Regions from separate parts of the Micromonospora sp. CA-240977 genome, predicted to be linked through region 2. Evidence: riboswitches for the same ligand, from Rfam matches in the RefSeq annotation. Region 2 holds a riboswitch; the other holds the start of a gene.
The links. A riboswitch is a leader RNA that binds a small molecule or an ion and turns the genes downstream of it on or off. The one in region 2 is predicted to bind S-adenosylmethionine.
Positions count from the first base shown of each region.

Region 1: it holds a riboswitch for S-adenosylmethionine, as region 2 does, so the genes downstream of both, ACQPWW_RS06245 (N-acetyltransferase family protein) here and thrC (threonine synthase) in region 2, are expected to answer to the same signal.

Region 1 covers NZ_CP192055.1:1,310,362-1,324,928, forward strand. Annotated here, with positions in the region: gene ACQPWW_RS06230 (GH12 family glycosyl hydrolase domain-containing protein) at 1-438, opposite strand, end outside; gene ACQPWW_RS06235 (FAD-dependent monooxygenase) at 739-1,845, shown strand; gene ctaD (aa3-type cytochrome oxidase subunit I) at 1,976-3,733, shown strand; gene ACQPWW_RS06245 (N-acetyltransferase family protein) at 3,865-4,473, opposite strand; SAM riboswitch class IV at 4,486-4,601, opposite strand; gene ACQPWW_RS06250 (MFS transporter) at 4,673-5,920, opposite strand; gene ACQPWW_RS06255 (isochorismatase family protein) at 5,949-6,542, opposite strand; gene ACQPWW_RS06260 (nicotinate phosphoribosyltransferase) at 6,591-7,877, opposite strand; gene ACQPWW_RS06265 (LuxR C-terminal-related transcriptional regulator) at 7,894-10,572, opposite strand; gene ACQPWW_RS06270 (hypothetical protein) at 10,770-12,326, shown strand; gene clpS (ATP-dependent Clp protease adapter ClpS) at 12,472-12,762, shown strand; gene ACQPWW_RS06280 (DUF2017 domain-containing protein) at 12,765-13,259, shown strand; gene ACQPWW_RS06285 (Mov34/MPN/PAD-1 family protein) at 13,312-13,800, shown strand; gene ACQPWW_RS06290 (MoaD/ThiS family protein) at 13,867-14,253, shown strand; gene ACQPWW_RS06295 (PLP-dependent cysteine synthase family protein) at 14,265-14,567, shown strand, end outside.
Region 2 covers NZ_CP192055.1:7,029,781-7,044,347, reverse strand. Annotated here, with positions in the region: gene ACQPWW_RS32060 (hypothetical protein) at 1-248, opposite strand, end outside; gene ACQPWW_RS32055 (GTP-binding protein) at 286-1,032, opposite strand; gene ACQPWW_RS32050 (DUF742 domain-containing protein) at 1,010-1,498, opposite strand; gene ACQPWW_RS32045 (roadblock/LC7 domain-containing protein) at 1,495-1,968, opposite strand; gene ACQPWW_RS32040 (sensor histidine kinase) at 1,965-4,496, opposite strand; gene ACQPWW_RS32035 (hypothetical protein) at 4,483-5,661, opposite strand; gene ACQPWW_RS32030 (alpha/beta fold hydrolase) at 6,036-8,900, shown strand; gene ACQPWW_RS32025 (ABC transporter permease) at 8,900-9,766, shown strand; gene ACQPWW_RS32020 (DUF4232 domain-containing protein) at 9,776-10,465, opposite strand; gene ACQPWW_RS32015 (DoxX family protein) at 10,980-11,435, shown strand; gene ACQPWW_RS32010 (ArsR/SmtB family transcription factor) at 11,497-11,799, opposite strand; gene ACQPWW_RS32005 (DMT family transporter) at 11,891-12,859, shown strand; SAM riboswitch class I at 12,927-13,062, shown strand; gene thrC (threonine synthase) at 13,073-14,359, shown strand.

The sequences.
Region 1 (14,567 bases), 1.8 Mb from region 2:
GACCCCGTCCCGCTTGGGCGACGGGTCCAGCCAGATGTCGTACGAGGCGTTGTAGGTCGCCCCACTGACGTACCGGTAGGAGATGCTGCTGGTGGCGCTGCTGATCTGACTCACCTGCATCGGCAGGTTCGTGCCGGGGGAGCAGTTGGTGTAGTGACAACCGAAGAACACCGAGGGGTACGCCGTCGGTGCGCCGTTCGTGGGGCTGCTGCCGTTCAGGGTGGTGATCTCGAAGCCGTTGCTTGTGGCGTTGATGCACTGCTGGGCGGTGGTGCCCCAGCGGTTGTTCTGCACCACGTACCGGCCCTGGATCACCGTCGAGCCGTACTGTTCGCAGATCAGGGTGTCGGCGGAAGCGTTGCCGCCGAAGGCCACCGCTACCAGCGAGCCGGCGAGCAGCACGCCGGTCGCGGCCAGGGCCCGAAGTTGACGTTTCATGACGCTCCTTGACTCGGCGCATGCCGGGCGCCGCATGTGGTGGGGTGGTACGGGAGCGCTCCCACGCTCAACGACACATTTACATGCCTGAAACTGTCGCGCAACCGTACGTGCCAAAGTGATGAATCGTGCGGATTACCGCCCACCCACCGGACGGCTGTCGGCAGGCGACCAGCCAAGCGCCACGGGCACGCCGACGAGTGGCTCCGGGCGGCCGATCGGGCCTGGCGTGCGCCGATCGCTCCGAGTAGCGTGTTGCCTCCAACGCGTTCCGCTCCCCCTCCGGAGGCGTACACCACAATGGGTGGCTCCCCCCTGCGCATCCTCGTCGTCGGCGCGGGCATCGCCGGCCTGGCCGTGGCCCGGGCGCTGCGCCTCGCGGGCTTCCGGCCCGACGTCACTGACAAACTGCCAACGGGGGAGTCCACCGAAGCCGGCCTCTACCTGCCGGGCAACGCCGCCCGCGCGCTGCACCGGCTCGATCTGCACCACCCGGTCCGCCCCCTCGGGCAGGTCATCCACCGGCAGCGGTTCTTCGACGCCACCGGCGCGCGACTCTGCGAGGTCGACCTCGACGCCCTCTGGGCCGGCGTCGGCGAATGCCGGGCGCTGCTCCGGTCCGACCTGCACCGGGTGCTGCTCAGCGGTGCCGGCGGCGCCGTCCGGCACGGCGCCGAGGTCCGCACCCTGGAGCTGCTGCCGGGGGCGGTCGGGGTCACCTTCACCGATGGCACCACCACCGAGTACGACCTGGTCATCGGCGCCGACGGGCCACGCTCCTCGGTCCGCGCGCTGGCCGCGCTCGGCGGGCCGCCCCGCCCGGTCGGTCAGGTGGTCTACCGGGCCGTGCTGCGGGACGGCCCGCCCGTCACCGAGTGGACCGCACTGCTCGGCCAGCGCTCCGGCTTCCTGATGGTGCCGATGGGCGCCGGGCGGCTGCACCTCTACGCCGACGAGGCCGGCACGGAGGCGCCCGCCGACCCACTGGGCCGGCTGCGCGACCTCTTCGCCGACTACCGGGGCCCGGTGCCGGAGGTGCTTGCGGCACTCGACGGGGTGCACGTCGGGATCACCGACGAGGTGGAGTTGGGCCGCTGGTACCGGGGACGGGTGCTCCTGGTCGGGGACGCCGCGCACGCCACCGCCCCCACGCTGTCCCAGGGCGCGGCGATGGCACTGGAAGACGCGGTGGTGCTCGCGGAGTCGTTGCGCGCCGCCGGCAGTGTGGAAGCGGCCCTGGTGGCGTACGAGAGTCGTCGTCGTCCGCGTACCCGATGGGTGCGGGACCGGACCCGGGACCGCAACCGGACCAGGGACGTGCCGCCGGCGCTGCGCGACCCGCTGCTGCGCGGGCGCGGCGGCCGGATCTTCGGGGAGCACTACCGGCTACTGCTCGGCCCGCTGTAGGCCCGTTGTAGATCGTGTCACGCCACCCCACGCGGCGCTGCGACCTGCCGGGGACTATCCTCCTTGCGGATGACGGCCCGCCGATAAACAGCGTGTGCCGAGCGGGACAACCGAGAACCGGAGGCCACTCGTGACCACCGTCGCACCCAAGCCGGTCGTGACCCGGCCCTGGCCGGTCCGGGAGCCGGTCAAGGGGTCGGCCATCGCGCGGCTGCTGCGAACCACGGACGCGAAGCAAATCGGGATCATGTACATGGTCACCGCGTTCGCGTTCTTCATGATCGGTGGCCTGATGGCCCTGATCATGCGTGCTGAGCTGGCCCGACCCGGGCTGCAGTTCCTGTCGCCCGAGCAGTACAACCAGCTCTTCACGATGCACGGCACGATCATGTTGCTGTTCTTCGCGACGCCGATCGTGTTCGCCTTCGCGAACTACATCGTGCCGATCCAGATCGGCGCGCCCGACGTCTCCTTCCCCCGCCTGAACAGCTTCGCCTACTGGCTGTACCTGTTCGGCGGCACGATCGCGACCGCCGGGTTCCTCACCCCGGGTGGCGCCGCTGACTTCGGCTGGTTCGCGTACGCGCCGCTGAGCAGCGTCGAGCACTCGCCCGGCGTCGGCGCCAACATGTGGATCATGGGTCTGGCCATCTCCGGTCTGGGCACCATCCTCGGCGCGGTGAACATGATCACTACGGTGCTCACCCTGCGTGCGCCCGGCATGACCATGTTCCGGATGCCGATCTTCACGTGGAACATCCTGGTCACCAGCCTCCTGGTGATCCTGGTCTTCCCGCTGCTGGCCGCCGCGCTCTTCGCGCTCGCCGCGGACCGCATCCTCGGCGCCCACGTGTACGACCCCGCAACCGGCGGGCCGATGCTCTGGCAGCACCTCTTCTGGTTCTTCGGACACCCCGAGGTCTACATCGTCGCGCTGCCGTTCTTCGGCATCATCAGCGAGGTCATCCCGGTCTTCTCCCGCAAGCCGATCTTCGGCTACAAGGGTCTGGTCGCCGCGACCGTCGCGATCGCCGCGCTCTCCATGAGCGTCTGGGCGCACCACATGTTCGCCACCGGCCAGGTGCTGCTGCCGTTCTTCAGCTTCCTGAGCTACCTGATCGCCGTGCCGACCGGTATGAAGTTCTTCAACTGGATCGGCACCATGTGGCGGGGTCAGGTCAGCTTCGAGACGCCAATGCTCTGGGCGATCGGCTTCCTCGTCACGTTCCTCTTCGGTGGTCTCACCGGCGTGCTGCTGGCCAGCCCGCCGATCGACTTCCACGTGTCGGACTCGTACTTCGTGGTGGCGCACTTCCACTACGTGCTCTTCGGCACGATCGTGTTCGCGGTCTTCGCCGGCATCTACTTCTGGTTCCCGAAGATGTTCGGCCGGATGCTCGACGAGCGCCTGGGCAAGGTGCACTTCTGGCTCACCATGATCGGTTTCCACACCACGTTCCTGGTGCAGCACTGGCTCGGCAACGAGGGCATGCCCCGCCGCTACGCCGACTATCTGCCCGGCGACGGCTTCACCACGCTGAACACGATCTCCACGATCGGCGCGTTCATCACCGGTATCTCCACGTTGCCGTTCATCTACAACTGCTGGAAGTCGTACAAGACCGGCCCGGTGGTCGAGGTGAACGACCCCTGGGGTCACGGCAACTCGCTGGAGTGGGCGACCAGCAGCCCGCCGCCGCTGCGCAACTTCGACCGGATGCCCCGCATCCGCTCCGAGCGGCCGGCGTTCGACGCGAAGTTCCCGGAGCTGGCCGCCGGCCAGACCCTGGCCGGCCCGCCGGAGGGTGGCTCGAAGCCGCTCACCAGCGAGTCGGACGGCGGCGCCAGCTACCGCGAGGACACCGCAAGCGACATCGATCGGCACTGACGCTCAAGCCCAGCTGTACGACGGGCGCCGCCACCGGGACCACCGGGAGCGGCGCCCGTCGCCATGTCCGACCACGTTCGCCCCGGCCGGGCGGCCCGCCGCACCGCCGCGACCGCTGACCCGCGGGCTGCTCAGCGCGGCTGGGGTCGACGTCCGAGTTCGGTGTCGAGATTGCCTGCGACGGTGGCGTCCGGCCAGGCCATCCGGAACCTGCGCGGACTGCCGTTGAGCCGGGACGGGTCTCCGCCCGGCGGCGACACCCGCGCCGTCTCGACGTGGCGAGCTTCGCAGGCGCGGTAGAACCGCTGTGCGGCAGTGTTCTGCTCCAGCACCCACAGGTACATTCCGCCGGCCCTCGCGTGCTCGACGACGGCCCGGGCGGCGTGTGCCAGGAGCGCGGTGCCGACGCCGTTCCGCTGGCGGTCGTGAGCGACGTGCAGGTTGTCGACGAGGCTGCCCCAACGCGGGTCCTGATCGAACACGACGTGGATGAAGCCGACAAGCCGGTCGTCGTCCTCGGCCACCACCGTGTGGCTCCGGGTGGGGGTGGCCAAGCGCGCGGTCCAGACCGCGCGACGGTCAGCGACGACATCACCATCGAGGAACGAGTCGGCGTAGGCGCCGCGGTAGTGCCGGCGCCAACTGTCGGCGTGCAGCAGCGCGATCTGCCCGGCGACGTCAACGTCGGCGAGGCACAGTCTCAGCGCGCCACCCTGGTCCGAAGAAGTGGCAGCCGACACACTGACCTCCTGGTTCGCGGCTTGCTCGACACCACTCGTACCGAGCCTGGTCCTCACCCGGAGCACCCCGCCCGCGAACGGAGGGTTGCCGGCCAGCAAGCCGGGGCTTCGCGCTGACACTCATGACCTGTGCAGGCGACCGTAGCACCGGCTGGCCGAACCAGCCGGCTGGCGGGCTCTGGGTCCGCCCGGCTGGCCGTCAGCGGGTGGCGGGGGTGAGGTCCGCCTCGACGGGCGGTGGGGTGGTCGCGGCGGCGCGGCGACGGCGCAGCTCGATCGGGAGCACCACAAGGGTCACCAGCGCACCGAGTGCCCCGGTGACCACGAAGCCCCAGATCGGCGAGCTGGCGTCGATCACCGCACCGGCGAGCGGCGCACCGATCGCGATGCCCACGGTGACCGCCGACCCGTGCAGCCCCATCGCCTCGCCGCGTACCTGGGCCGGGGCCAGGCGGCTGACCGCGTCGGAGCCGGCCGCGATGGTCGGCGCGCAGAGCGCACCGGCCGGGATCAGCGCCAGGCACAGCAGCCACCAGTGCGCGCCGCCCAGCCCGACCGGGATGGTGCACAGGGCGAGTGCGGCGGTCAACGCCAGTGGGGAGAACGAACGGTGCACAGCCCCGTAGGCGAACCCGCCGGCCAGCGAGGCGACCGCCCAGATCGCCAGCACCGCGCCGGTCCAGCCGACCTCGCCGCTGGCCCGCAGCACGGCGACGACCGCCACGTCGGTGCCGCCGAGCACCAGGGTCGCGGCGGTGCTGAGTGCCAGTACGGCGAGCAGCCGGGGAGTCAGCCACTCCCGGCGAGGCACCCGCTGGGCTGGGCCGCTGGGCTCTCCGGTGGCCTCGCGGATCGGCGGGTTGACCAGCCACAGGGCGATTCCGGCGGCCACGATGCCGCCGCCGACCAGGTACATGGTGGTCTGCGCGGAGATCGCGGTGACCAGAGCGACGGCCAACGCCGGGCCGATCATGAACGACAGCTCCACCGACATGGAGTCCAACGCGTACGCCGGGCGGCGCTGGTCCTCCGGGACCAGCGCGGCGATCGACTGACGGACCACGGAGAAGATCGGCAGGGCCAGTGAGCCGGCCACGAACGCGGCCGGCAACAGCAGGGGGTACGGCAGCGACGGCGCGGTGGACCAGAAGATCGCCTCCGCGATGCCGGTGAGCACCAGGACCGGACGCAGACCACGCCGGTCCACCAGCCGACCGAGGATCGGCCCGCCGATCGCCGCGCCCACGGTCACCGCCGCACCCACCAGGCCAGCGGCCCCGTAACCGCGATCAAGGTCGAACACCACGTGGAAGGTCAGTGTCACCCCGGTCGCGGTGAGCGGGATGCGGGCGAGGACGGCGACCACCAGCAGCGACCGCAGGCCGGGCAGCGCGAGCGCCTGCCGGTAAGGCTTCATGTTCACGTGGGTCCGTACCTCCGGCGCCATCTTCGACTGGCGACGGCCCGATGGCCAATCAATTACCGTCTTGTGCGGCCCTGATCACAGGCTCCCCGTGCAGGGTCACCCCGGCGCCGTCCATGGAACGCAGTGCCACGTCGGTGGTCGCCGGGGCCACCGCCGCGGTCAACTCCAGCAGCACGGTGGTGGCGAAACCCTCCCGGGCGGCGTCCAGCGCGGTAGCCCGCACGCAGTGGTCGGTGGCGATGCCGACCACGTCCACCCGGTCCACGTCGTGCCGGCGCAGCCAGTCGGCCAGGCACTCGCCGTCGTCGGCATGCCCCTCGAACCCGGAGTACGCCGCCGCGTGCTCGCCCTTGTGGAAGATCGCCTCCACTCGACCGGTGTCCAGCTCGGGATGGAACTCCGGCCCGCTGGTGCCGACCACGCAGTGCCTCGGCCAGGACTCCACGAAATCCGGCGGATCGCCGAAGTGCGCACCGGGGTCGACGTGGTAGTCCTTGGTGGCGACCACGTGCGACCAGCGGTCCGGCTCGGCGGCGAGCAGCCGGGAGATGCCGGCGGCCACCCCCGCGCCGCCCTCGACGGCCAGCGAGCCACCCTCGCAGAAGTCGTTCTGCACGTCGACGATGATCAGAGCGTTGGCCATTGGAGTCCCTCTCCTCACTGTCTGTCTGTGGCGGGATGCTCGACGAGATCAGTCGGCGGGTACAACGGAGACCGGCACCGCCGGGTCACCGGCCGAGAGCTTCAGCCCCTCCCACGGGATGGAGATCAGGCACTCGCGCAGGTGCTCTCGCGACTCGTCGAGGGTGGGCAGCCACGCCGGCTCGCCGGCGACCACGTACGAGTGTTGGAGCATGCGGTCGTTGGGCTGCCGGTCCGGTACGCCCTGCGGCACGATGATCTCCTCGGTGGCGGTGCCGGTCGGCTTGTGCCGGCGGACCGCGACCTTCCGGCCGCCGATTGTCGCCTTGCGCTCGGAGCGCTTCACCACCGGCCGCCCCTCGACCTCGACGAGCTTGTAGACCAGCCCGGCGGTCGGTGCGCCGGAGCCGGTGACCACGGCGGTGCCAGCGCCGTACATGTCCACCGGTTCGGCGGCCAGCGCGGCGATCGAGTACTCGTCCAGGTCACCCGAAACGATGATCTTGGTCTCGGTGGCGCCCAGCGAGTCGAGCAGCTCCCGGGACTGCTGGGCGATTACCGCCAGGTCGCCCGAGTCGATCCGTACCGCCCGCAGCTCCGGTCCGGCCACCGCGATCGCGTTGCGGATGCCCTGGCTGATGTCGTACGTGTCGACGAGCAGCGTCGTGTCCTTGCCCAGCGTGGCGACCTGCGAGGCGAACGCCGCCCGCTCGTCGTCGTGCAGCAGGGTGAAGGCGTGCGCCGCAGTGCCCGCCGTCGGAATGCCGTAACGCGCACCGGCGGCGAGGTTGGAGGTGAACCGGAAACCGGCAAGGTACGCGGCCCGCGCCGCGGCCACCGCCGCCTCCTCGTGGGCCCGGCGCGACCCCATCTCGATGAGCGCTCGACCCCGTGCCGCGGTCACCATCCGCGCCGCCGCCGCGGCCACCGCGCTGTCGTGGTTGAGCACGGAGAGCGCCAGCGTCTCCAGCACCACGCACTCGGCGAAACCGCCGGAGACGGTGAGGATCGGTGAACCGGGGAAGAACAGCTCACCCTCGGCGTACCCGTCGATGTCGCCGGTGAAGCGGTAGTCGGTGAGCCAGGCCGCTGCCGCGTCGTCGACCACGCCGGTGCGCCGTAGGAAGTCGACATCGGTGGGGTCGAACCTGAAGTCGCGGATCAGTTCGATCAGCCGGGCCGTGCCGGCGACCACGCCGTACCGGCGGCCGCTCGGCAGCCGGCGGCTGAACACCTCGAAGACACACCGGCGGTCGGCGGTGCCGTCCTTCAGTGCCGCACTGACCATGGTCAGCTCGTAGTGGTCGGTCAGCAGCGCGGGGCGGTTGATGCTCACCGCCCCACCCTAAGGTTCAGTTCGCGTCGCCGTCGTCGTGGCCCGGGATCGCCCGCAGCGCGGCCCACAGCTCGGCCCGTCCGGTCACGCCCAGCTTGCTGTAGATCCGCTGGAGGTGATTCTCGACGGTGCGCGCCGAGAGGTAGAGCCGTTCCGCGATGGCCCGGCTGGACGCGCCGTGCGCGGCGAGGCGGGCGACCTGCCACTCGCGCTCGGTCAGCACCGGCGCCCCCGCGTGCAGCGCCGGCGTCCGGATCAGGTCACAGCGCCCGAGCAGGCCAGCCAGGCGTTCCCGGGCGCCGTTTGTCGCCGTCGAGTGCTGCCGCCGCAGCCGCTGCACGGCCTGGGAGGTGGCCTCGGCGGCGTACACGGTCAACTCCAGCGAGGCGTAGTCGTCGGCGACCGCGAGCAGATCCGCGGCGGAGTCGGTCACCGCTGCGCGGGCGTGCCGGGCCAGCAGCGGCGGGAGTGCCCCGTCGACCCGCTCGGAGAGCTCGGCCAGGCGCTGCGCCACAGTGCGTCGACCACCGTCGGAGCAGGTGGGCCCGACCGGCATGCCAGCCTGGTCCAGCCGGACGAGATCGTGCAGGACGTGCACCTCGTGCCCGGCGAAGCCGTCCGAGCGCAGCCGGTCCACCAGGTCACCGAGGTGCTTGACCGCACCCGGCAGGTCACCCGACGCGGCGAGCGTCGCACCCCGGGCCTGCTCCAGCCACGGGTAGAGCACCGCCATGCCCGGCGCGTGGGTGCGGTCCGCCTCGGCCATCGCCGCGGCGGCCTGCGCCGCGTCGCCGCGCAGCGCGGCCGACTGGGCCCGCTCGGCCTGGGCCAGACCGGCGTAGACCCGGCTGGTGGCCAACACCGCGCAGGCCCCCAGCGAGGCGCGGGTGGCGGCGTCGCTCTGCCCGCGCAGCCGGGCCGCGTACGCCTGGAGGATGGCCAGGTAGCCGGTGCCGAGCCGGAAGTCGCCGGCATCGGCGAGGTCGGCGAACTCGTCGGCCACTATCGCGTCGATCCCGGCCAGGTCGCCGGTCAGCATGAGCCGGGTGCCCCGGGCCAGCTCCAGAGCCAGTTGCAGGTACGGCATGTCGGTGCGCCAGTTGGCGACGGCGGAGTGCACCTGGGCGATCGCCGTACCGCTGTGGGTCAGCTGACCCTGCGCGGCCTGGACGTACGCGATGGTGCAGCGGGCCAACTCGCGGGCGGCGACGCCGGCCGCCGGCCGGTCCAGCACCTGTTGGCTGAGCCGCACGGCGGTGGTCGTGTCCATCCGGTGCAGGCGCATGATCGCCTCGAAGGCGTGCACCCGGGACCGGTCCCCGGAGTCGCTGAGCTGCTCGACGCGGCCGGCGATCTCCTCCACTGTGGACTGCTGGCTCAGCCCCCAGTAGCTGACCATCCCGCGTACGGTCAGCCAGCGGCAGTACCGCCGCTCGTCGCCGGGCTCGGGGGTCACCGCGTCGAGGACCTCGATGGCCTCCTCCGGCCGGTCGGCGAACATCAGGATGGTGGCCAGCAACTCCGCCGCGTCGGAGCCGCCACCGGCGTGCAACGCGGCCCGCGCCAGGCGGGTCGCCAGCGGCACGTCGTAGCGGGTGAACGCCTGGACCGCCGCGTCCACAAGCAGCGCCGGATCCTGGGCGGTGCCGGAGTCGAGGCGCCACACCGCGACCCGCAGCAGGTCGTCGCGGCGGCGCTTGCCGACCTTCTCGAGCAGCTCCGCGAGGTGTGCCTGGAGTCGGCGGGTGCGGCTGACCGGGCAGCGGCGGCGCATCACCTCGCCGTAGAGCGGATGGGCCAGCCGGACGTTCGTGCGCCGGTCGTTCTGGACCACGCTGATCAACCCGCGCTCCTCGGCGGTCTCCACGTCCGACTGGGCGGCGGCCTGCCGCAGAAGGTGCAGGCCGAGTGGTTCGCCGAACGCGACAAGCTCGACGACGGCGCGGACGCCGTCGGTGAGCTTGCCGACCCGGGTGTCGATCAGGTCGGTCAGGTTGGGCGCCAGCTCCAGTCGCCCGGTCCACTTCCAGATCCCGTAGGTCTGCTTGAGCTCAGAGCTGCCGTTGGCGGCGTGCACCAGCTCCCGCAGCAGCAGCGGGTTGCCCGCCGACAGCCGGCCGAGCCGGTCGGCGGAGTTGGCGTCGACCGGGCCGCCCAGCATCTCCGCCAGCAGGCCGGCGGTCTCCCCCTGCGGCATCGGAGTCAGCTCGACGTGCTCGACCAGGTCGTCGGTCCAGAGTGCGCGGATCGGCAGCGGGATCTGCTCGCCGTCGCGCAGGGTGCCGACCACTGTGGCGTTCTCCGCGCGGGCGACCAGGTGGACCAGTGCCGCCGAGGGGGGATCGAGCAGGTGGGCGTCGTCGATGGCGAGCACGATCCGTCGACCAGCCGCCTGCTGTTGCAGCACGTTGAGCGCCCAGCGCAGGATGCCGGCGGGGGAGAGGCCCTGGGGCTGCTCGGCGGGAAGGACCTGCACCAGCCCCCCGAACGGTAGTGCCGCCGTGGTGGCGCTGGCCGCGATGGACCAGATGGCGAAGCGTTCGGTGGGCAGCGTGTTCACGCCTTCGCGCAGGAGCCGACTCTTGCCGATCCCGGCGCTGCCGCTGAAGAAGAGCCCGCGGCCTGCCTCGCCGGTGACCGCCGCCAGCAGGCGGTTGAGCTCATCGGTTCGGCCGACGAACTTCCATCGACTCATCCGCGCAGCATATCGACCGAATTCCGTCCGCGCCCGCACCGTCACTCAACGAAGTTGAGTAGTCGCACAATTACCGCTGAGTATCCGAGGTGTTCCACCTGGTTGCCGGCCCGCCCGTAGTCTTCCGGCATCCGGGTATCTTCACCGGATTCCCCACCTGACCGGGCGTCCGGTCACCTGCCACGGGAGGCCGCCTGATGAAGCAGGGCCCTCTCCCCTCGGTCGACTCCGCGGACGACGTGGTCGGCCCAACCGATCTGCCCAGCTGCGGCCCGCTGCCCGCCCGGCTCGGCGTGACCAGCCCTGCCCCGGAGGAGCCGCTCGGCGTGGTCGCCGTCGGCCCGGCCGGTGCCGATCGACGCGCCGTGCTCGCCACGCTGCTCAACCTCGACCCGGTCATGCTCACCGTGCCGTCGGGCAGCTGGTTGCTGGTGCGCAACGCCAAGGTGCCCACCCGGGCGGCGTTCGTGCCCGGTTACCGCCAACCCCACTCGTACGGGGCGGACCGGAACGCCGCCGGCCCGGCGTTGGCCCGTCCTCCCCGGCGGGTCGAGCTGAGCGTGCCCGAGCCGCTGCTGCGGCACTTCACGCTTATCGACGTACCGGACACCGCGACGCTCGGCGTGTCCGGCAGGCAGGTGCTCCTCGACGCGGTGGGGCGGGCCGGCGCACTGCTCTTCGTGATCGCCGCCGACCAGGCGTTCACGGCGGCCGAGCTGAACCTGCTCGCCGAGGTCGCCCCGACCCCGGTGGAGGTCGTCTTCGCGGTGACCCCTGGCGCGGCAGGGTGGGCGCCGCCGGTCGACGGCGCGGCGACGACGGAGGACGCGGGGGCGTCCGTCTCGCCGGTCGGAGGCCGGGCGACGGAGATGGACACGGTCGCGGTGACCGTGGCGGCCCACCGCGCGGCGCTGCTGGCCGCGGTGCCGGCGCTGGCCGCCGCGCGGTGGTTCCCGGTCGACGCCCACTCCGCCGACTCCGCCGCCGACCTGCGGCGGGCGTTGGTGGGCTGGTCGTCGGAGGAGGGGTTGCGGCGGGCCAGCGTCGAACCGCCGGTGCTGCCTGGTCAACACGATAGGGTCGCCGTGGTCCCCGATCCGGGGGACTGGTCGGAGCAGCTCGACCGGCAGACCCGGACGTGTGCTCAGCGGATCCGCCAGCACCTCGCACTGGAACTGGCGAACATCCACCTGCGGGCAGTCCAGGAGATCGTGTTCGGGGTCGGCTGCGCGGGCCTGCCGGACCTTCTGGATCGGGAGATGGCGGCGCTGTCGCTGTTGGCCACCGCGCAGTGCGACCAGGCGGTGCGTGGCATCGTTTCCGACACCGCCGCCCGGGTGCTCGGCGCGCCGCCGGTCGAAGGAGTGCGGCGACGGATCGCCACCGCCGTCCAGTACGGCCTGGTCGATGACCGGCCGGGCCACGAGCTGGACAAGGTGCTGCTGATCACCAGCACAGCCGGGGTGGCCGGGTTGACCGGCCCCGAGGCGATCGACGCCCTCGCCAACTATCCGGCGGTGATCCGCGACGAGGTGCTTCCGCCGGTCGCGGTGGCGCTCTCCGGCGGGTGCTGGCAGCAGTGGCGTACCCCCGGCAGCGACGACCACAGCGCGGCGCGGGCCTGGTCCCAGCGCGCGGTGCGGGAGGTCGAGCTGGGGTTGTCCCGGGAGATATCCCGACGGTTCGAGGTGATCCGCCTCTCGCTGGGCGCGGTGCTCTCCGATGCAGTCGATCACGGCATCCTGCTCGCCTGACGGTGTGGTCGCCCTCCGGTCCGGGTCCGCGCACCACGGGTTCGAGGGCGCCCGGGGCCGGTCAGGGGTGTCCGGGGTGGGCGATCCGCGCCGGTCCGGCGTTCCGGTTCCTCGGTTCCGGGAATCCGGTGGCACGATGGGGGGCATGGCGGCTCCACAGGTTGCACCGGTCGAGACGCCGGACACTGACGAGGTGCCGGCGGCTGACCGGCAATGGGTGACGATCGTGTGGGACGACCCGGTCAATCTGATGACGTACGTGACCTGGGTCTTCCAGAAGCTTTTCGGCTACAGCCGGGAGAGGGCCGAGCAGCTGATGCTGGACGTGCACCACAAGGGCCGGGCCGTGGTCTCCACAGGTGTCCGGGAGCGGATGGAGCACGACGCGTCGCAGCTGCACGCGTATGGGCTGTGGGCGACGGTGGACCGGTCGTGAGCATGTTCCGCCGCCAGGCCGGCCGCTACGTCGCCACCTTCGCTGTCGACGAGGTGCGCGTGCTGCGCAAGGTCGCCTCCGAGGTGGTCGGCCTGCTCACCGATGGCTTCGACCACACCGACCCGGTCGTGGGTCGGCTCTTTCCGGCGGTCTATCCGCAGGACGCGCCGGGGACGGCCGAGTTCCGTCGGTACACCGAGGGCGACCTGAAGACTGCGAAGATCGATCAGGCGGGGGCGATCCTGGCCGCGCTGCCCGACGACGCCGGTGGTGAGGTGCGGCTCGACGCCGAGGCGGCCGAGGCGTGGTTGCGGGCGCTGAACGACGCCCGGCTCGCGATGGGTGTCCGTCTGGAGATCAAGGACGGCACGGATCTGGGCGAGGAGTTGGACGACGCGGTCGCCGAGGATCCGGGCTCCAGCCGCGTGTTCCAGCTTTCGGTCTACGCGTATCTCGGATATTTGCAGGAGTCGCTGCTCAACGCCTTGATCGACTAGGCGTGACCCGCACCACTTCGGCCCGCGCTCCTCAGGCGTTAGGCTGGTCCTCGTGCTGAGCATCGACCGGTCGATCATCGACGCGATCGTCGCCCACGCGCGCCGGGATCACCCCGACGAGGCGTGCGGCGTGGTCGCCGGTCCCGTCGGCAGCGACACCCCGACCCGGCACATCCCGATGGACAATGCCGCGCGGTCGATGACCTTCTACGAGTTCGACTCGATGGAGCACCTGCGGGTGTGGCGGGAGATGGACGACCGGGACGAGGAGCCCGTGATCATCTACCACTCGCACACCGCCACCGAGGCGTACCCGTCGCGGACGGATGTCTCCTTCGCCGGTGAGCCGGGCGCGCACTACCTGCTCGTCTCGACCCGTGATCCCGACTCGGAGGAGATCCGCTCGTTCCGGATCGTCGACGGTGTGGTCACCGAGGAGCCGGTCCAGGTCGTGGAGGCCGGGGTTGACCCGCATGCCGTCCAGTCCTACATGTTCGGGCAGAGCCCGGCGACTGTCGACTACGAGTGTTCCGGCCGCTGATCCGTCAGCGTGCGCGCTCGTCTCGTCCCGTCACCGTAGGCACACCCGATCAAGGAGTACGACACCATGGCCATTGAAGTTCGCATCCCCACCATCCTGCGCAGCTACACCGGCGGCGCCAAGGTCGTCGACGGCGCCGGCGACACCCTCGCCGATCTGCTCATCGACCTGGATTCCCGGCACGGCGGTCTGCGTGGCCGGCTGATCACCGAGGCCGGCACGCTGCACCGCTTCGTCAACGTCTACGTCAACGACGAGGACGTCCGCTTCCTCGGCGCGCTGGACGCCAAGCTCTCCGACGGTGACAGCGTCACCATCCTGCCCGCCGTGGCCGGTGGCGCGTTCGGCTTCGCCGCGGCGGCGGCGATCAGCTCGCACAGCGCCGCGGCGGCGGCGATCAGCTCGCACAGCGCCGCCGTCGCGGTGGTCCGCGGCGCCGTCGCGGCTCGCTGAGGTCGGCCGCCATGGCGCGGTACGACAGCCTGCTCGACGCGTGCGGGGGTACGCCGCTGATCGGCCTGCCCCGGCTCTCCCCGACGGTGTCCGACGGGGCTCCTCCGGTGCGACTCTGGGCCAAGCTGGAGGACCGGAACCCCACCGGCAGCATCAAGGACCGCGCGGCCCTGTTCATGGTCCGGGCGGCGGAGGCGGCTGGCCGGCTCCGGCCGGGTGACACCATCCTCGAACCGACGAGCGGCAACACCGGCATCTCGTTGGCGATGGTGGCCAAGCTGCGCGGCTACCGGCTGGTCTGCGTGATGCCGGAG
Region 2 (14,567 bases):
CCGCCGACGACCTGACGGACCGCCTCGGCCACCTCCTCCACCGGACCCCACCCGGCCACGTCACCCGCTGAGTCCGCCCCCGCGTGCCGGGGATCGTGCCGTCCCGACCCGGCGTCGCGGACGTCGTCCGGGCCGGGCCCGGGACGGCCCGGCGGTGGCACGCTGTCGTCACGGTCGTTGGTCCGCCGGCGCCGCGCCTCCTCGCGCCGGGCCAGTCGGGCCAGCGTCTCGTCCAGGTCGCCCCTCACCAGATCACCTCTTCCCGCACGGCCGGAGCCGGTCGGCTCAGGCTTGCCTGTCCCGGGTCGCACGTTCCAGCGCACGGTCCAGAACGACAAGCAGGGCGTCCCGCACCGACAACCGGTCCCGGGCGTCGAACTGCACCAGGGGTACGTGGTCACCGATGGCCAGTGCCCACCGGATCTCACCGAGTTCCAGGGCCAGCCGCCCGTCGAAGGCGTTGACCCCGACCACGAACGGCAGCCCGGCCCGTTCGAAGAAGTCGATCGCCGGGAAGCAGTCGTCCAGCCGGGCGCTGTCCACCACGACCAGCGCGCCGAGCGCACCCCGGGCCAGGTCGTCCCACATGAAGCCGAACCGGGCCTGCCCCGGCGTGCCGAACAGGTAGAGCTTCAGGCTGCGGTCGATGGTCACGCAGCCGAAGTCCATCGCCACCGTCGTTGTGGTCTTTGTGGAACGGACACCCGGATCGTCCACGCCGATCCCGGCGCTTGTCATCTCGGCCTCGGTGGTCAGGGGAGCGATCTCGGAGATGGCGCCCACGGTGGTGGTCTTGCCCACCCCGAACCCACCGGCCACCAGGATCTTGACCGGGATCGGCGGTGTCGCCGGCTTGCCGACCGGCGGCGGTGACGTCCCCGCGCCGGACGGAGGCTGGTACGGCGGCGGCGGTGTGCCGGCACGTCCGACTGCCGGCCCGCCGCCCGGCACGGCGTAACGGGCTGCGGCGCTGTTTCCGGCGACCCCGCCGAGCGGGGCGACCGGCCATTCAGGAGATCGCACGAAGTCCATCAATCACTCGCAGGATGAGGTCGGGGTCGGCGGCGTCGTTGGTGTCGGAGACGTGCACGTCCAGATGGCCGGCCGCCCGCAGGTCACCGACCAGGACCCGCGTCACGCCGAGGTGCAACCGGGCGCGGGCCGAGATCTCGGCAACCGAGATCGGTTCTGCGCAGAGCGCGATGATCACCTGGGATTCCGGTGCCAGCAGGGCGCCGGGCGGGCCGGTCGACCAGCCGCCGTCCGTCCGGGCGGTCACCTGCGTCTCCAGCCCGATCGCCGGGTCGGCACCCGCCACCCGTCCGGAGGTGAGCACGAACGGACGGGGACCGGCCGGCCGGCCACCGCCCGGCTCGGGCTCCGGCAACGCCGCTGCCACCACCTCGCCGGCGTCGGTCGGGGCGGCCGAGCGCAGGTACGGGCGGATCCGGACCCTGGGTTCCGGGTCCGGGTCCTCACCGCCGACGTCGGAGGTCACTGCTGAACGGCGTTCTTCAACTCGACGATCAGCCGCGGGGTCAGGGCGCCACCGGCCCGCCCGGCGAAGAGCGTCATCTCGTACGCGACGGTGCCCAGGTTGGCTGACCGGTCGGCGACCACCCCGAGGACGGAACCGCTGCTGATCGCGCTGATCAGCAGGTAGCCGTCGGCCATGTCGACGATCACCCGGTTCAAACCACCGAGCGCGTACCAACTGGCCGCCCCGCCGGCGAGACTTGTCATCCCGGAGACCACCGCCGCCAGCCGCTCCGCGTTGGACCGGTCCTTGATCGCCGACATGGCCATCAGCAGGCCGTCCGACGAGACCGCGATCGCCTCCAGGACCCCGGCCGTGCCGGAGGTGAAGGAGTCCAGCAACCAGTTGAACGTACGGGCCTCCGGGCTGAGGTCCCCGCTGGCCCCGGACTGGCTCTGGTCGACGTTGTCGTGCAGGAAGGGACTGGTCACCGTGATGATCCTTCTTCGTTCCGGCGGTCTGGGCCGACTTCGCGGAGAGCGCGGGCGACGCCCTCCTCGAACTCGCTGATGCGCTTGCGGACCTCGGCCGGGTCACCGAGGTGGGTACTGGGTGGCTGACAGGCCGGGACGACTGTGAGGTTCGCCCCCGGCACCCGTCGGCTCAGTCGGGGCCGACCCGGGGTGGCGTCGGACGGGCCGGCGCCACCCGCCACCGTAGGGCCGACGCCTCCCGGTGTGCTCGGCAGGTCGACGGTGTTCAATTCGGCCCGGCGTACGCCGGCCTGAAACGCCTCGACCAGAGCCCGCGCGGCGGCGGGGTCCGCGCCGGTGGCGTCCACCGGCCGGGTTGGGGTGGCGGCGGCGTGCAGGCTGGCGCCGGGCACCCGCTGCCGGACCCGCGGCGTGCTCGGTGCGCCCGACGGTTCCGGCTCCTGGGGGGCGGGGGCGGGGACGGGCTGCGGCGGCTGGCCGGGGCCGAACGCGTTCCAGGACGGGCTGGCCTCCAGGCTGCGGGTGGCCCGGCTGAGCAGGTCCGAGTCGAAGCGGGCCGGCTCGGCGACGGCCGCCGTGATGGACCGCGCGGCGCGCTCGGAGGCGGCCGCCGTACGCCTGTCCCGTTCCGGCACCGCGGCCCGGGCGACGGTGCTCCCGGCCGGGTCGGCGCGGCGCAGCACGAGTGACGTCGACGGGATCTCCAGGTGTGCCGTCACCCCACCGCCGGCGGTGGCGGCAAGGCCCACCTCCCAGCCGTGGCGGCGGGCCAACCGGCCCACCACGAAGAGACCGAGCACCTCGGTCGGCGCCAGGTCGAGCCGTTCCCGGCGGGTGAACCGGGCGTTCTCCTCGGCCAGCCGTTGCTCGCCCATGCCGATGCCGTGGTCCACGACGGTGATCCGCGCGCCGAGGCCGGACGTCTCGGCGGCCACCAGCACCCGGGTGTGCGGCGGGGAGAAGGCGGTGGCGTTCTCCATGAGTTCGGCCAGCGCCAGGATGAGGTCACCGACCACCGCCGGAGCAGCCGAGATGCCCGTCGGCACCCGCACCTCCACCCGGGTGTAGTCCTCGATCTCGCCGAGCGCCAACCGGACCACGTCGGCCAGCGGCACCGGCGCGGTGTGGGCGTCGGCGCCGGCCGAACCGGAGAGCACCACCAGGCTGCCGGCGTTGCGGCGCAACCGGCTGGAAATGTGGTCGAGCCGGTACAGGTGCTCCAGTCGGCCCGGGTCGGCCTCCTGCTGCTCCAGCCGGTCGATCAGCGCGATCTGCCGGCCCACCAGGTTCTGGGTGCGCCGCCCGACGTGGCCGAACATCTGCGCCACGTTGCGTCGGCCGGCTACCTGTCGCTCGACCAGCCGCGCGGCGGTGTTCTGCACCCGGTCGAAGGCCCGCGCCAGGTCGCCGATCTCGTCGTTGGCCCGGATGTCCACCGGCTCCAGCCGGACCGGCTGGGGGCTCTCCCCCTCGTCGTCGGTGACCCGCACCAGCTCCGCCTCGGCGACCCGGGCGACCCGGTCGGCCGAGCGGGTGAGCCGGGTCAGCGGTCGGGCAACCGTCCGCGCCACCACCACGCTGAGCAGCACCACCAGCGTCAGGATCAACACCGCCACGGCACCGACCAGGTACGCGGCCGTCAGCGCGCGCCGCTGCTCGGCGGTCACCTCGGTGAGCACGTCGGCGACCAGCTTCTTCTCGACGAACTGACCGAGCCGGATCATCGTGCGGACGGCTGGGAAGAGCGCCTCGATCGACACGTCGCGGACCGCGGCCGCCGGATCGCGGGCGCTTCTGACCAGGAAGTTGGGGCGGGTACGCGCTTCCACGGCAGCGTCGTTGAGCTGGGCCACCTTGAGCTGTTCGGGCGTGATCAGGCTGCGGTAGCGCGAGTTGTCGACCATGACAGCGGCGATGCACGCCACGTACGCGGCGGTGGTGTCCGAGGTGCCGATCGCCTTGACCAGCAGGCTCAGGGTGGCGCAGGCGGCGAGGCCCTCGTCGGCGCGGAGCAGCCCGTCGAGGGCGAGCACCTGCCGGCCCGCCAACGTGTCGGTGTCCACCCCGACCATCAGCCGCAGTGACTCGATGATCCCCTTGTTGACCGGGTCGAACGCGTCCATCACCTGACCCGGGTTGGCGGTCCTGGCCAGGACGGCCGTGCGCAGGTCGATGAGGCTGGTCACGCCGTCGAGGGCGCCGTCGACCTGGTCGGTCAGCGCGTCGCTCCGCGCCGCCCGCAGGTCGGCCACCCGGTCGTCGACGTCTGCGGACTTGCGGACCACCTCGCTGCGCTCGACCTGGCCGAGCAGGAAACCGACAGAGAGGATGCGTTCCTGCTGGAGGTCCTGGACCAGGCTGCCGACCCGGCTGGCGAGCCGTACCCGCTCGGCGGTGTCGCTGGCCCGCTGCGCCGCGGCCACCCGGTCGAGCATCACGGGCACGGCCAGGCCGACCATGCTGAGCAGTGGGATCACCACGAGCAGCGCGAGCTTGCCGCGGATCCGGAGCCTACCGAGCAGCATCGAAGGCCCCCCACTGCGCGGGCTCCGGATCGCGGGTCGCGCCGGCCGGTTGCAGCCCGCGCGGGTCGCTGGGCACCGGTTGCCACGAGTCCGCCGGCGACGGGGCGTCGGCGCTCTCCGCGTGGGTCGCGGCCAGGGCCGCCCGGCGTCGCGCCCGGCCAGCGGCGGCGATCTGCAGCGCGGCGAGCCAGCTCAGCAGGAGCCCGGCGAGCACGCCCGCTGCGCCGATCAGCCAGCGGTCCCGGTTGAACCCGTCGATGCGCTCGACGAGCAGGGCGTCCAGCTCGGCGAGGATGACCGGTTGAAGTTGGCGGGCGGCGCGCTGCGTGTTGAGCCCGGCGGCGCTCAACTGACCGGGGTCCACCACGCTGGTGGCCTTGGGCGGGGTGGAGTAGGCCGCCAGCGCCTCCACCGAGCGCTGGTAGGTGTCCAGCGGGGTCAGCACGTTGGCGCCGAGATCGGTGCTCTCCGAACCGTCCACGGCGGAGCGCAGGTTGTCGACGAGGTCACTGGCTGGCGCTAGGGCGGCCACCCGCAGACCGGTCAGCTCCATCAGGCCGCGTGGTTGCTCGGCGGCTGGCCGGCGGGAGACCAGTGTGCCCAGATCGGCGAGCCGGCCGGCGGCCACCACCGCCTCGGGCAGTTCCTGGCCGGCGCTGTCCTGGAGGAAGAAGGAGTCAGCGACGGGATCGCGGACCAGCCCGGAACTCTCCCGGACCTTGCGGTGCAGTGCCAGCAGCAGGTCCGAGACCTCGCCGTACGCCGTGAAGGCGGACTCCGGGTCGGCGGGGCTGCGGCCGCGCAGCGCCTCCAGCTTGGCGCGGACCCCGGCCCAGCGTTCCTGGCTGAGGAGCTCGGCGCCGATGCGGGCGTCCACCGCCGCGGCCTCCTCGACCGCCCGGTTCAGCGCATCGCCGGACACGGGTCGATTGCTCACCGCGGCGGACTGGGCCTCCACGAGGGCGTCGGTGACCGAGCCCAGGGCGGTGAGGTACTGCACGCCGAGTCGCTCCCGGACGGCCAGGTCCCGGTCGTCGGTGGTCTGCCGCCAGGCGGACGTGACGAGCAGACCCACCGGTGCCAGTAGTGCCCCGATGAGCACCAGCGGCAGCAGTCGGCCCAGGGTGGACGGACGTCGACGGGCCCGCGGCGCGGGGACTGTCATGGTTGTGTCTCCTCCGGCATGGGGCGCGGATCGGCGCGGCGTCGGGTGACCCGACAAGTCCCGTGCACCGGACCGGAAAACTAACCGACCCCCCTGCTGGTCAGGCCTCAGTCGGCGAGTCAGGTTCGCGTCAGTTCGAGCAATGTCACCATTCGCGCGCGTTCCCGACACGCTCTGTTTCGTCAGTGGGTGTGACATGGAGGGATCGAGACGGATATCTGTGGAAGATCGGAATTCACGGGATCCGAACTCAACTCACTGGGCCGCGTCGGACACGGCGCGCTCGCTGCCCCCCGCGCACCGATCGGGGCAACCGAACGGACGTACGGCGGATCTCAGCCAATGCTCAGGCTGCGGGCCGTACCGTGTGCCGCATGACATCGCCGTCGCCGGCCGCGTGGTTCCGGCGTGCCCTGCCCACCCGCCGTCGCGCGATCGCCGCAGCGGCCGTCGTCGTGCTGCTGGCCGCCGCCGTCACCTGGGCGGTGTGGCCGAAGGGGCCGGGCGTACGCACCGAGAGCGCGATGCTCACCGTCCGCTCCGGACCGTCCGGCGACCAGCCGGTCGATCTGGACACGACCTTCTACCTTCCGGACGACGCGTCGTCCGGGAGGAAGGTCCCGGCGGTGCTGCTGGCCCACGGGTTCGGCGGCACGAAGGAGTCGGTGCGCTCCGACGCGGAGGAGTTCGCCGGGCGCGGCTACGCGGTGCTCACCTGGACCGCCCGGGGTTTCGGCCGCAGCGGCGGGGAGATCCACCTGGACAGCCCGGACTACGAGGTGCGCGACGCTCAGCGGCTGCTGGACTGGTTGGCCGCCCGGCCGGAGGTCCGCACCAACGCCGCCGGCGACCCGCAGGTCGGTGTGGTCGGCGGCTCGTACGGCGGCGGGTTGGCGCTGCTGCTGGCCGCCCAGGACAACCGGGTCGACGCGATCGTCCCCATGATCACCTGGAACGACCTGTCCCGCGCCTTTCTGCCGGAGAGCACCGGCGGAGCCCCGACCGAGGGTGTGTTCAAGAAGGGTTGGGCCGGTCTGTTCTTCGGCGGCGGTGGCAACGTGGGCTCCGGCCCGGCGGGGCTCTCCGGCGGGACCGCAGCCCAGCCGCAGGGCGCACCGGCGTCGGCCGGCCCGCCCAGCCCGGGGCCGGGTGCCGGTCCGGGCACCGGTCCCGATGGTGCCCCGGCCGGTGCGGCCGACCCGTCCTGCGGCCGGTTCGCCGCCGACGTGTGCGCCGCGTACCTGCGGATCGCCACCACCGGCCGGGCCGATCAGGCGGCCGTGGACCTGCTGCGCCGATCCAGCCCGGCGGGCGTACTGAATCGGATCAAGGCACCCACCCTGCTGGTGCAGGGCGAGGCGGACACGCTCTTCCCCCTCGGCGAGGCGGACGCGAACGCGAAGGGCATCGCCGCCGCCGGCACCCCGGTCCGGGTCGCCTGGTTCACCGGCGGTCACGACGGTGGCAGTGGACCCCGCTCGGACGAGGACCGGGTGAAGTTCCTGACCGTCACGTGGCTCGACCACTACGTCAGGGGCGAGGGCGACGCGCCCGGCGACGACTTCACCTGGTCGCGGATCGCCGGGTTCGACGCGCTCGACAGGGGTCTGGTCGCCACCGGCTTCCGCCGCGCGGACTACCCGGGTCTGACCGGCAACAACCGGCGGGAGGTCACTGTCGCCGGGCCGGCCCAGCCGATCGCGAACCCGCCGAACGGCAACCCGGCGGCGATCTCCTCGATCCCGTTCGCCGGTGGGCTCACCTCCCTGCTGGACGGCGTGGCCGGCGACGTGCCCGGCCAGCACGCCCGGTTCGAGTCGACACCGCTGACCGAGGCGGTGGACGTGGCCGGCGCGCCCACCGTCACCCTGCGGGCCGCCTCGCCGACCGGTACGGCGGTGCTCTTCGTCAAGCTCTACGACGTCGACAAGGACGGCGCGGCGACCCTGCCGAACGGGCTGGTCGCCCCGATCCGGCTCACCGGCCTGCCGCAGCAGGTGCAGGACGCCACCCCGGTAACCGTGACGCTGCCCGGGATCGTCCGCCGGGTGGAGGCCGGGCACCGGCTACGCCTCGTCGTGGCCACCTCCGACCAGGCGTACACCACGCCGGCCGAGCCGACCGTCTACACGGTGGCGGCGGACGGCGCGGTCACCCTGCCCACTGTCGACGGCGAGCCGATCCCCACCGCCGCGACGCTCTGGCGCTGGGTGCTCGCCGGCCTGCTCGCCGCCATCGCGATCGGCCTCGTCGTGGTCGTCGCCGTGCTGCGCCGCCGGCATCGCCGCCAGGACCGGTCGGTGCATCCGGAGTACGCGGAGACGCCGCTGGCCGTGCGCGAGCTGCGCAAGGAGTACGCGGACGGCTTCGTGGCGGTGTCGAACGTGGACTTCGAGGTGCACCCCGGTCAGGTGGTGGGTCTGCTCGGGCCCAACGGCGCCGGCAAGACGACCACCCTGCGGGTGCTGATGGGGTTGACCCAGCCGACCGCCGGGGAGATCTACGTCTTCGGTCGCCGGCTGGTGCCCGGCTCGCCGGTGCTGTCCCGGATCGGCGCGCTGGTCGAGGGACCCGGCTTCCTGCCGCACATGTCCGGGCTGGAGAACCTGAAGGCGTACTGGCGGGCCACCGGCCGGCCGTGGGAGGACGCCCAGTTCGACGCGGCCCTGGAGATCGCCGGCCTGGGCGACTCCGTGCACCGGAAGATCAAGAACTACAGCCACGGTATGCGGCAGCGTCTCGCCATCGCCCAGGCCATGCTCGGCCTGCCCGAGCTGCTGGTGCTTGACGAGCCGACCGACGGGCTCGACCCGCCGCAGATCGCCGAGATGCGCCGGGTGCTCCAGCGGTACGCCACGGACGGCCGGGCGGTGCTGGTCTCCAGCCACCTGTTGGCCGAGGTGGAGCAGACGTGCACCCACGCGGTGGTGGTGAACAAGGGCCGGATCGTGGCGTCCGGGCCGGTGGAGGAGATCGTGGGCGAGTCGCCGAGCGTGCTCTTCGACGTCAGTGACCCGGTGGCGGCGCGGGCGGTGCTGGACCGGCTGCACGGGGTGCGGGTGCTGCCCGAGAGCGACGGCCAGTTGGTGGTCGACACGAACGGCACGGCCCGCAGCGAGGTGGTGGCCGAGCTGGTACGCGCCGGCATCGGGGTGGACCGGGTGGTGCCGCGGCGCCGCCTGGAGGACGCGTTCCTCGCCCTGGTGGGCGACAACTCTCGGGGAAGCGGTGACCGGTGATGGCTGTTGTCGACGCGGGCGAGGCCCGGGGCTACCGGCCGTCGGCCACCATGCCGTTCGCGGCGGAGTTCCGTCGGCAGGCGTCCCGGCGGCGGACCCAGCTGGCGCTCGGGTTCATGGTGCTGCTGCCGTTGATCATCCTGATCGCGTTCCAGTTCAACTCCGGTGGCGACGACGACAACGGCAACAACGAGTTCGCCAGTCTGGTGGACCTGGCCACCTCCGGCGGCCTCAACTTCACCCTCTTCTCGATCTTCGTGTCGGCGTCGTTCCTGCTCGTGGTGGTCGTCGCGCTGTTCTGCGGCGACACGGTGGCCAGTGAGGCGAGCTGGGGCAGTCTGCGCTACCTGCTGGCGATCCCGGTGCCCCGGGCCCGGTTGTTGACGGTGAAGCTGGTGGTCGCGCTCGCGTACTCGGGACTGGCTCTCGTGTTGTTGGCTGGCACTGCCCTGCTGGCCGGCACCCTGCGCTACGGCTGGTCGCCGCTGCGCAGCACTGTCGCCGCCGAACTGGAGCCGGGCGAGGGGCTGCTCCGGCTGCTGGCGGTGCTCGGCTACCTGGCGGTCGTCCTGCTGGTGGTGGCCGGCCTGGCGTTCCTGCTGTCGGTGACCACGGACGCCGCGCTGGGCGCGGTGGGTGGTGCGGTTCTGCTCTGGATCCTGTCCAGCATCCTGGACCAGATCACCGCCCTGGGCGCGGTACGCGACTTCCTGCCCACCCACTTCAGCACCGCCTGGCTGGGGCTGCTCTCGACCCCGGTGCAGACCGACGACGTGGTACGCGGCTGCATCTCGGCGATCAGCTACGCGACGCTGTTCTGGGGGTTGGCGTTCTGGCGCTTCACCCGCAAGGACATCACGTCGTAGCGGCGGGGCTCACAGCCGGCTGTCGGGCGGGCTCACCGACGACGGCACCGCGCTCGGCATCGGCGGCGGGGCCGGCCGGGTCGGCGCCGGCGCGGACGACTCGGTCTTCTTCCAGGCGCTGACGCCGATCCGGCCGGTGTTGCCCAGGTCGATCGGCCCGTCCGGGTCCACCTCTTCGCCCGGCTGCCCGGCCGCGGGCGCCACCCTCAGGTACTCGCCGTTGGTGGCCACCACTGTCGAATCGGTGACCAGGTTGCGCCAGAGCACCACGGCCGTGGCCCGTTCGTTCGGGGCGAGGGTGACCTTCCGGGGCGGTTGGTCGAAGCCCGTGGTGATCTCCTTGCCGCCGTTGACCACGCGCAGCATGATCGGCTCGTGCTGCTCGTCGAACACGTGCAGCACCGGGTAACCGTTGAGCTGGTAGGGGCGGTCACCGCAGTTGACAAGCTCCAGGCCGAGGGCGCGTAGGCCCATCGCGGCGTCCCCGCCGGTCGAGCGGATCCGGACGCCGGAGGCCGGGCAGTCGGCCAGCGGGTCGGTGCTCGTGGAGCTCGTGGACGGACTCGGCGCGGTGGGCGGCCGGCTCGGAGGGTCCCCGCCCTGGCCCCGATGGTCGCCGGTGGTGCAGCCGCCGAGCGCGAGAGCCATCGCGACCGCCGCGCTGATACGCCGCCGTGCTGCCGTGTCGCCGGAGACCATTCGACGATCCTCGCCCACGTGGGTGAGCCGCCGCCGCCCGGCCCCGACTGTCTCCCACGCGCCCTGTCGAGCTGCCCCATTTCTGGGGCAGTGTCAGTGTCATCGCCCCCGCCGGATCCCGAGTCACCCGCTCGCCTGCGGGCACTGCCCCTGGAGCGCCTTCGGAGCTGAATCGTCTGCGACATCGCTGGATGGATCACCAATGCCGGCCGGCGTGCCTCGGGCAGGCGATCAAGGGGGTGCGTGCCTGGGTCTGCCCCGTGTGCGGGGCAGCTCGACAGGGCCGTACCCACACTATGGGAGCGCGCCCACGGCGGTTGGCGCGGCTCGGATCTCGTCGTATTCGCAGCTCAGGCGCCACGGCGGCGCACCTGCGGCGCTGCGGGCGCTCGACGCGGGGCTGTGGACACCGGTACATTCCGACCGGGGACTTTCCCACCAGCAAGGAATTTATAAACTTCGATAGTTTCATGCCTCACATTGAAGAGATCAGATTCCTTCGATGGAGGTACCGATGAACGTTCCTCGGCTCGGCGGGCCGACCCTGTCCCTGTTCCGCATCGTGATCGGCCTGCTGTTCACGATGCATGGCCTGACCTCGGTCTTCGGGTTGTTCGGCGGCAACCCCATGACGGGTACGGCGATACCCCCCGGCACCTGGCCGGGCTGGTGGGCCGCGCTGATTCAACTGGTCTGCGGCGGCCTGGTGCTGGCCGGGCTCTTCACCCGACCCGCCGCTCTTCTTGCATCCGGCTCGATGGCGTACGCCTACTTCGTCGTGCACCAGCCGGATGATCTGCTGCCACTGCACAACGGCGGTGAGCTGTCGGCGCTCTTCTGCTGGTCGTTCCTGCTGGTCGCGGCCCTCGGCCCGGGTTCCTGGGCGCTCGACACGCTGCTCTCCCGTCGCCGCGACGTTCGGTCCGCGCCCGCGGCGCCGATGGCCGAGCGCAGTTCGATGGTCGTCTGACCGCACCCGTGCCGCGCGTTCGCCGGGGCCTCGATGAGGCGGCTCCGGCGAACGCGCCCGGTCAGGCCGTGCGCGTGCCGAGGACCGCGTCCAGGAGGCCGGGGTAGCGGCTGTCCAGCTCGTCGCGGCGCAGCCGGACCAGGCGGCTGGTGCCGGCGGCCCGGGTGCGGGTCAGGCCGGCCTCGCGCAGCACCTTGAGGTGGTGGCTGCGGGTCGCCTTGGAGACGCCGAAGTCGAAACTGCCGCAGGTCGCCTCGCCACCCTCGACCAGCGCTCGCACGATCTGCAGTCGTACGTCGTCGGCGAGTGCGGCCAGCACGGTGGTGACCGGTACGTCGCTCAGGTCGGGTTCGTGCGGCTCCATGTGACCAGTGTAACCCTTGTTCGACAACTTTCGAACAACACCCTAGGGTCGGTGTCGTTGGTTCGACGATACTCGAACATTGGAGCTGACGATGCGACCCCGTGCCGCCGCCTACCCGCTGCTCGCCGCGCTCGGTTGGGGCGTGATGTTCCCGGTCCTGGCCAGTGCGCTGTCCCGGGTCGACCCGCTCAACCTGACCACCGCCCGCTACCTCCTGGCCAGCGTCATCCTGGTCGCCATCCTGCTGCTCCGCGAAGGTTCCGGCGCGCTGCGGCACGGCGGCCGGACGGGCGAGATCGTGCTGCTGGGCGTTGTCGGCTTCGCCGGCTTCAACGTGCTCACCAACCTGGCGCTCGAACACGCCGCCCCGCAGCAGATCGCCCTCTTCGTGGCCACCACCCCGCTGATCACCCAGTTGGTCCGCTGGGCCCGTGACGGCGTACGGCCGAAGCCGCTCCTGCTGGCCCTTTCCCTGGTGGCGCTCCTCGGAGTCGGCCTGGTGATCACCCGCGGGAGCCTGGCCGGGCTCGGCCAGTTCGGTCTCGGTGGGCTGATGATGATCGGCGCGGTGCTCGGCTGGGGCATCTACACGCACGGCGCCAGCCGGTTCGGCGACTGGTCACCGCTGCGCTTCACGACCCTGACCGCGGTCGCCGGCACGGCGGCCATGCTGGCCGCGAGCATCGGCGCGGACGCCGTCGGCTGGCAGCACGCGCCGGCCGCCGCCGACCTCGCGGCGGTCACCCCACAACTGGCGTACGCCGTGGTCGTCGGCGCGGTGATCGCGGTGCTGGCCTGGAACACCGGGGTGCAGCGGCTCGGTGCCGCAAACGCCGCGCTGTTCATGAACCTGGTCCCGGTCACCACCTTCGCGGTGCAGATCGCCCGCGGCTACCGCCCGGAGCCCATCGAGCTGGTCGGGGCCGCCATCACGATCGGCGCGCTGGTCGCCGCGAACCTCGCCACCAGGGCGCGGACCCGGCCGTCGTCGCCGTCGCAGCCGACCGCGGTCACGGATCAGATCGCGGTGGTCGACCCTGTCGCGGTGAACGCCCGCTGACCCACCCACTGGGATCCGCGGTGGAGGCGGCGGACTTAGTTGCCTAGACTCGACGGCACAACTGCATACCTCATCCAGAGGGGCTGAGGGATACGGCCCGACGACGCCCCGGCAACCACCCCGCGCGCTCACCGCTGAGCGACCCGCGGGGCAGGTGCCAATTCCGTCCCCGCCGCACCGTGCGATGTGGGGAAAGATGAGAGGACTCTCGACATGACGTCGACGCTCGCCGCCTCCGGCATCGACACCTCCGCCAGCCCCGCCCGCGCCCTGGTCTGTCGTGCCTGCTCAGCCCGCTACCCGCTCGTCGCCCAGCACGCCTGCTACGAGTGTTTCGGCCCGCTGGAGGTCGACTACGACACCGCCGCCCTGGCCACCGTCACCCGCGAGCAGATCGAGGCCGGCCCGGAGAACATCTGGCGCTACGCCGCACTGCTGCCCGCCGGTCAGGACCCGGCCAGTCGGGTCACCCTCGACCCGGGGCTGACCCCGCTGGTGGCGGCCCCGCACCTCGCCGCCGAGCTGGGCATCACCGCGCCGCTGTGGGTCAAGGACGACAGCGCCAACCCGACCCACTCGTTCAAGGACCGGGTCGTCTCGGTGGCGCTCACCGCCGCGAAGGCGCTCGGCTTCACCCGGTTCGCCTGCGCGTCGACAGGCAACCTGGCCAACTCGGTGGCCGCGCACGCCGCCCGCACCGGGGCGCCCTCGGTGGTCTTCATCCCCAGTGACCTGGAGCAGGGCAAGGTCATCACCACCGCCGTGTACGGCGGGGAGTTGGTCGCCATCGACGGCTCGTACGACGATGTCAACCGGCTCTGTGGCGAGCTGGTGGAGACCGACGAATTCGAGGACACCGCTTTCGTCAACGTGAACGTCCGGCCGTACTACGCGGAGGGCTCCAAGACCCTCGGCTACGAGGTGGCCGAGCAACTCGGCTGGCGCATCCCGGCGCAGGTGGTCATCCCGATGGCCAGCGGCGAGCTGCTCACCAAGATTGACAAGGCGTTCTCCGAGCTGGTGGAGATCGGCCTGGTCGAGGCGCCGGCCGGCGGTTGGAAGGTCTTCGGCGCCCAGTCCGCCGGCTGCAACCCGATCGCCGTCGCGCTGCACTCCGACAGCGACACCATCATCCCGGTCAAGCCCACCGGCATCGCCAAGTCGCTCAACATCGGCGACCCGGCCGCCGGCCTCTACGCCCTGGAGGCGGTCCGCCGCACCGGCGGCTGGATGGAGTACGCAGACGACGACGAGATCCGCGCCGGCATCCGCGATCTGGCCCGCACCACCGGTGTGTTCGCGGAAACCGCAGGCGGGGTGACAGTGGCGGTGCTCCGCAAGCTTGTCGAATCCGGTCGGCTCGACCCGACCGCGGAGACCGTCGTGTTCAACACCGGCGAAGGTCTGAAGACCGTCGACGCGGTGGCCGGTCAGGTCGGACCGACCCACCACATCAAGCCCTCGCTGCGCGCCGCCCGCGACGCCGGTCTCCTCGGCTGACCCACCCCGCCCGTTTGGTCCACTCGCGTTCCTGAAGACTGCGGTGTCCGGCCGGCCCGGTCACCCCGTTCTCAGGGAACCCGAGTGGATCAGCTGGGTAACTGGGGTTTCGCTGTGAGTATGGAAAACCCGCCGCTGCGGACTTGACGGCAGGAACCGGACGGCGCAAGATGCTCCGTGCGGGAGGGCATTTCGCCGAAGACTTTTG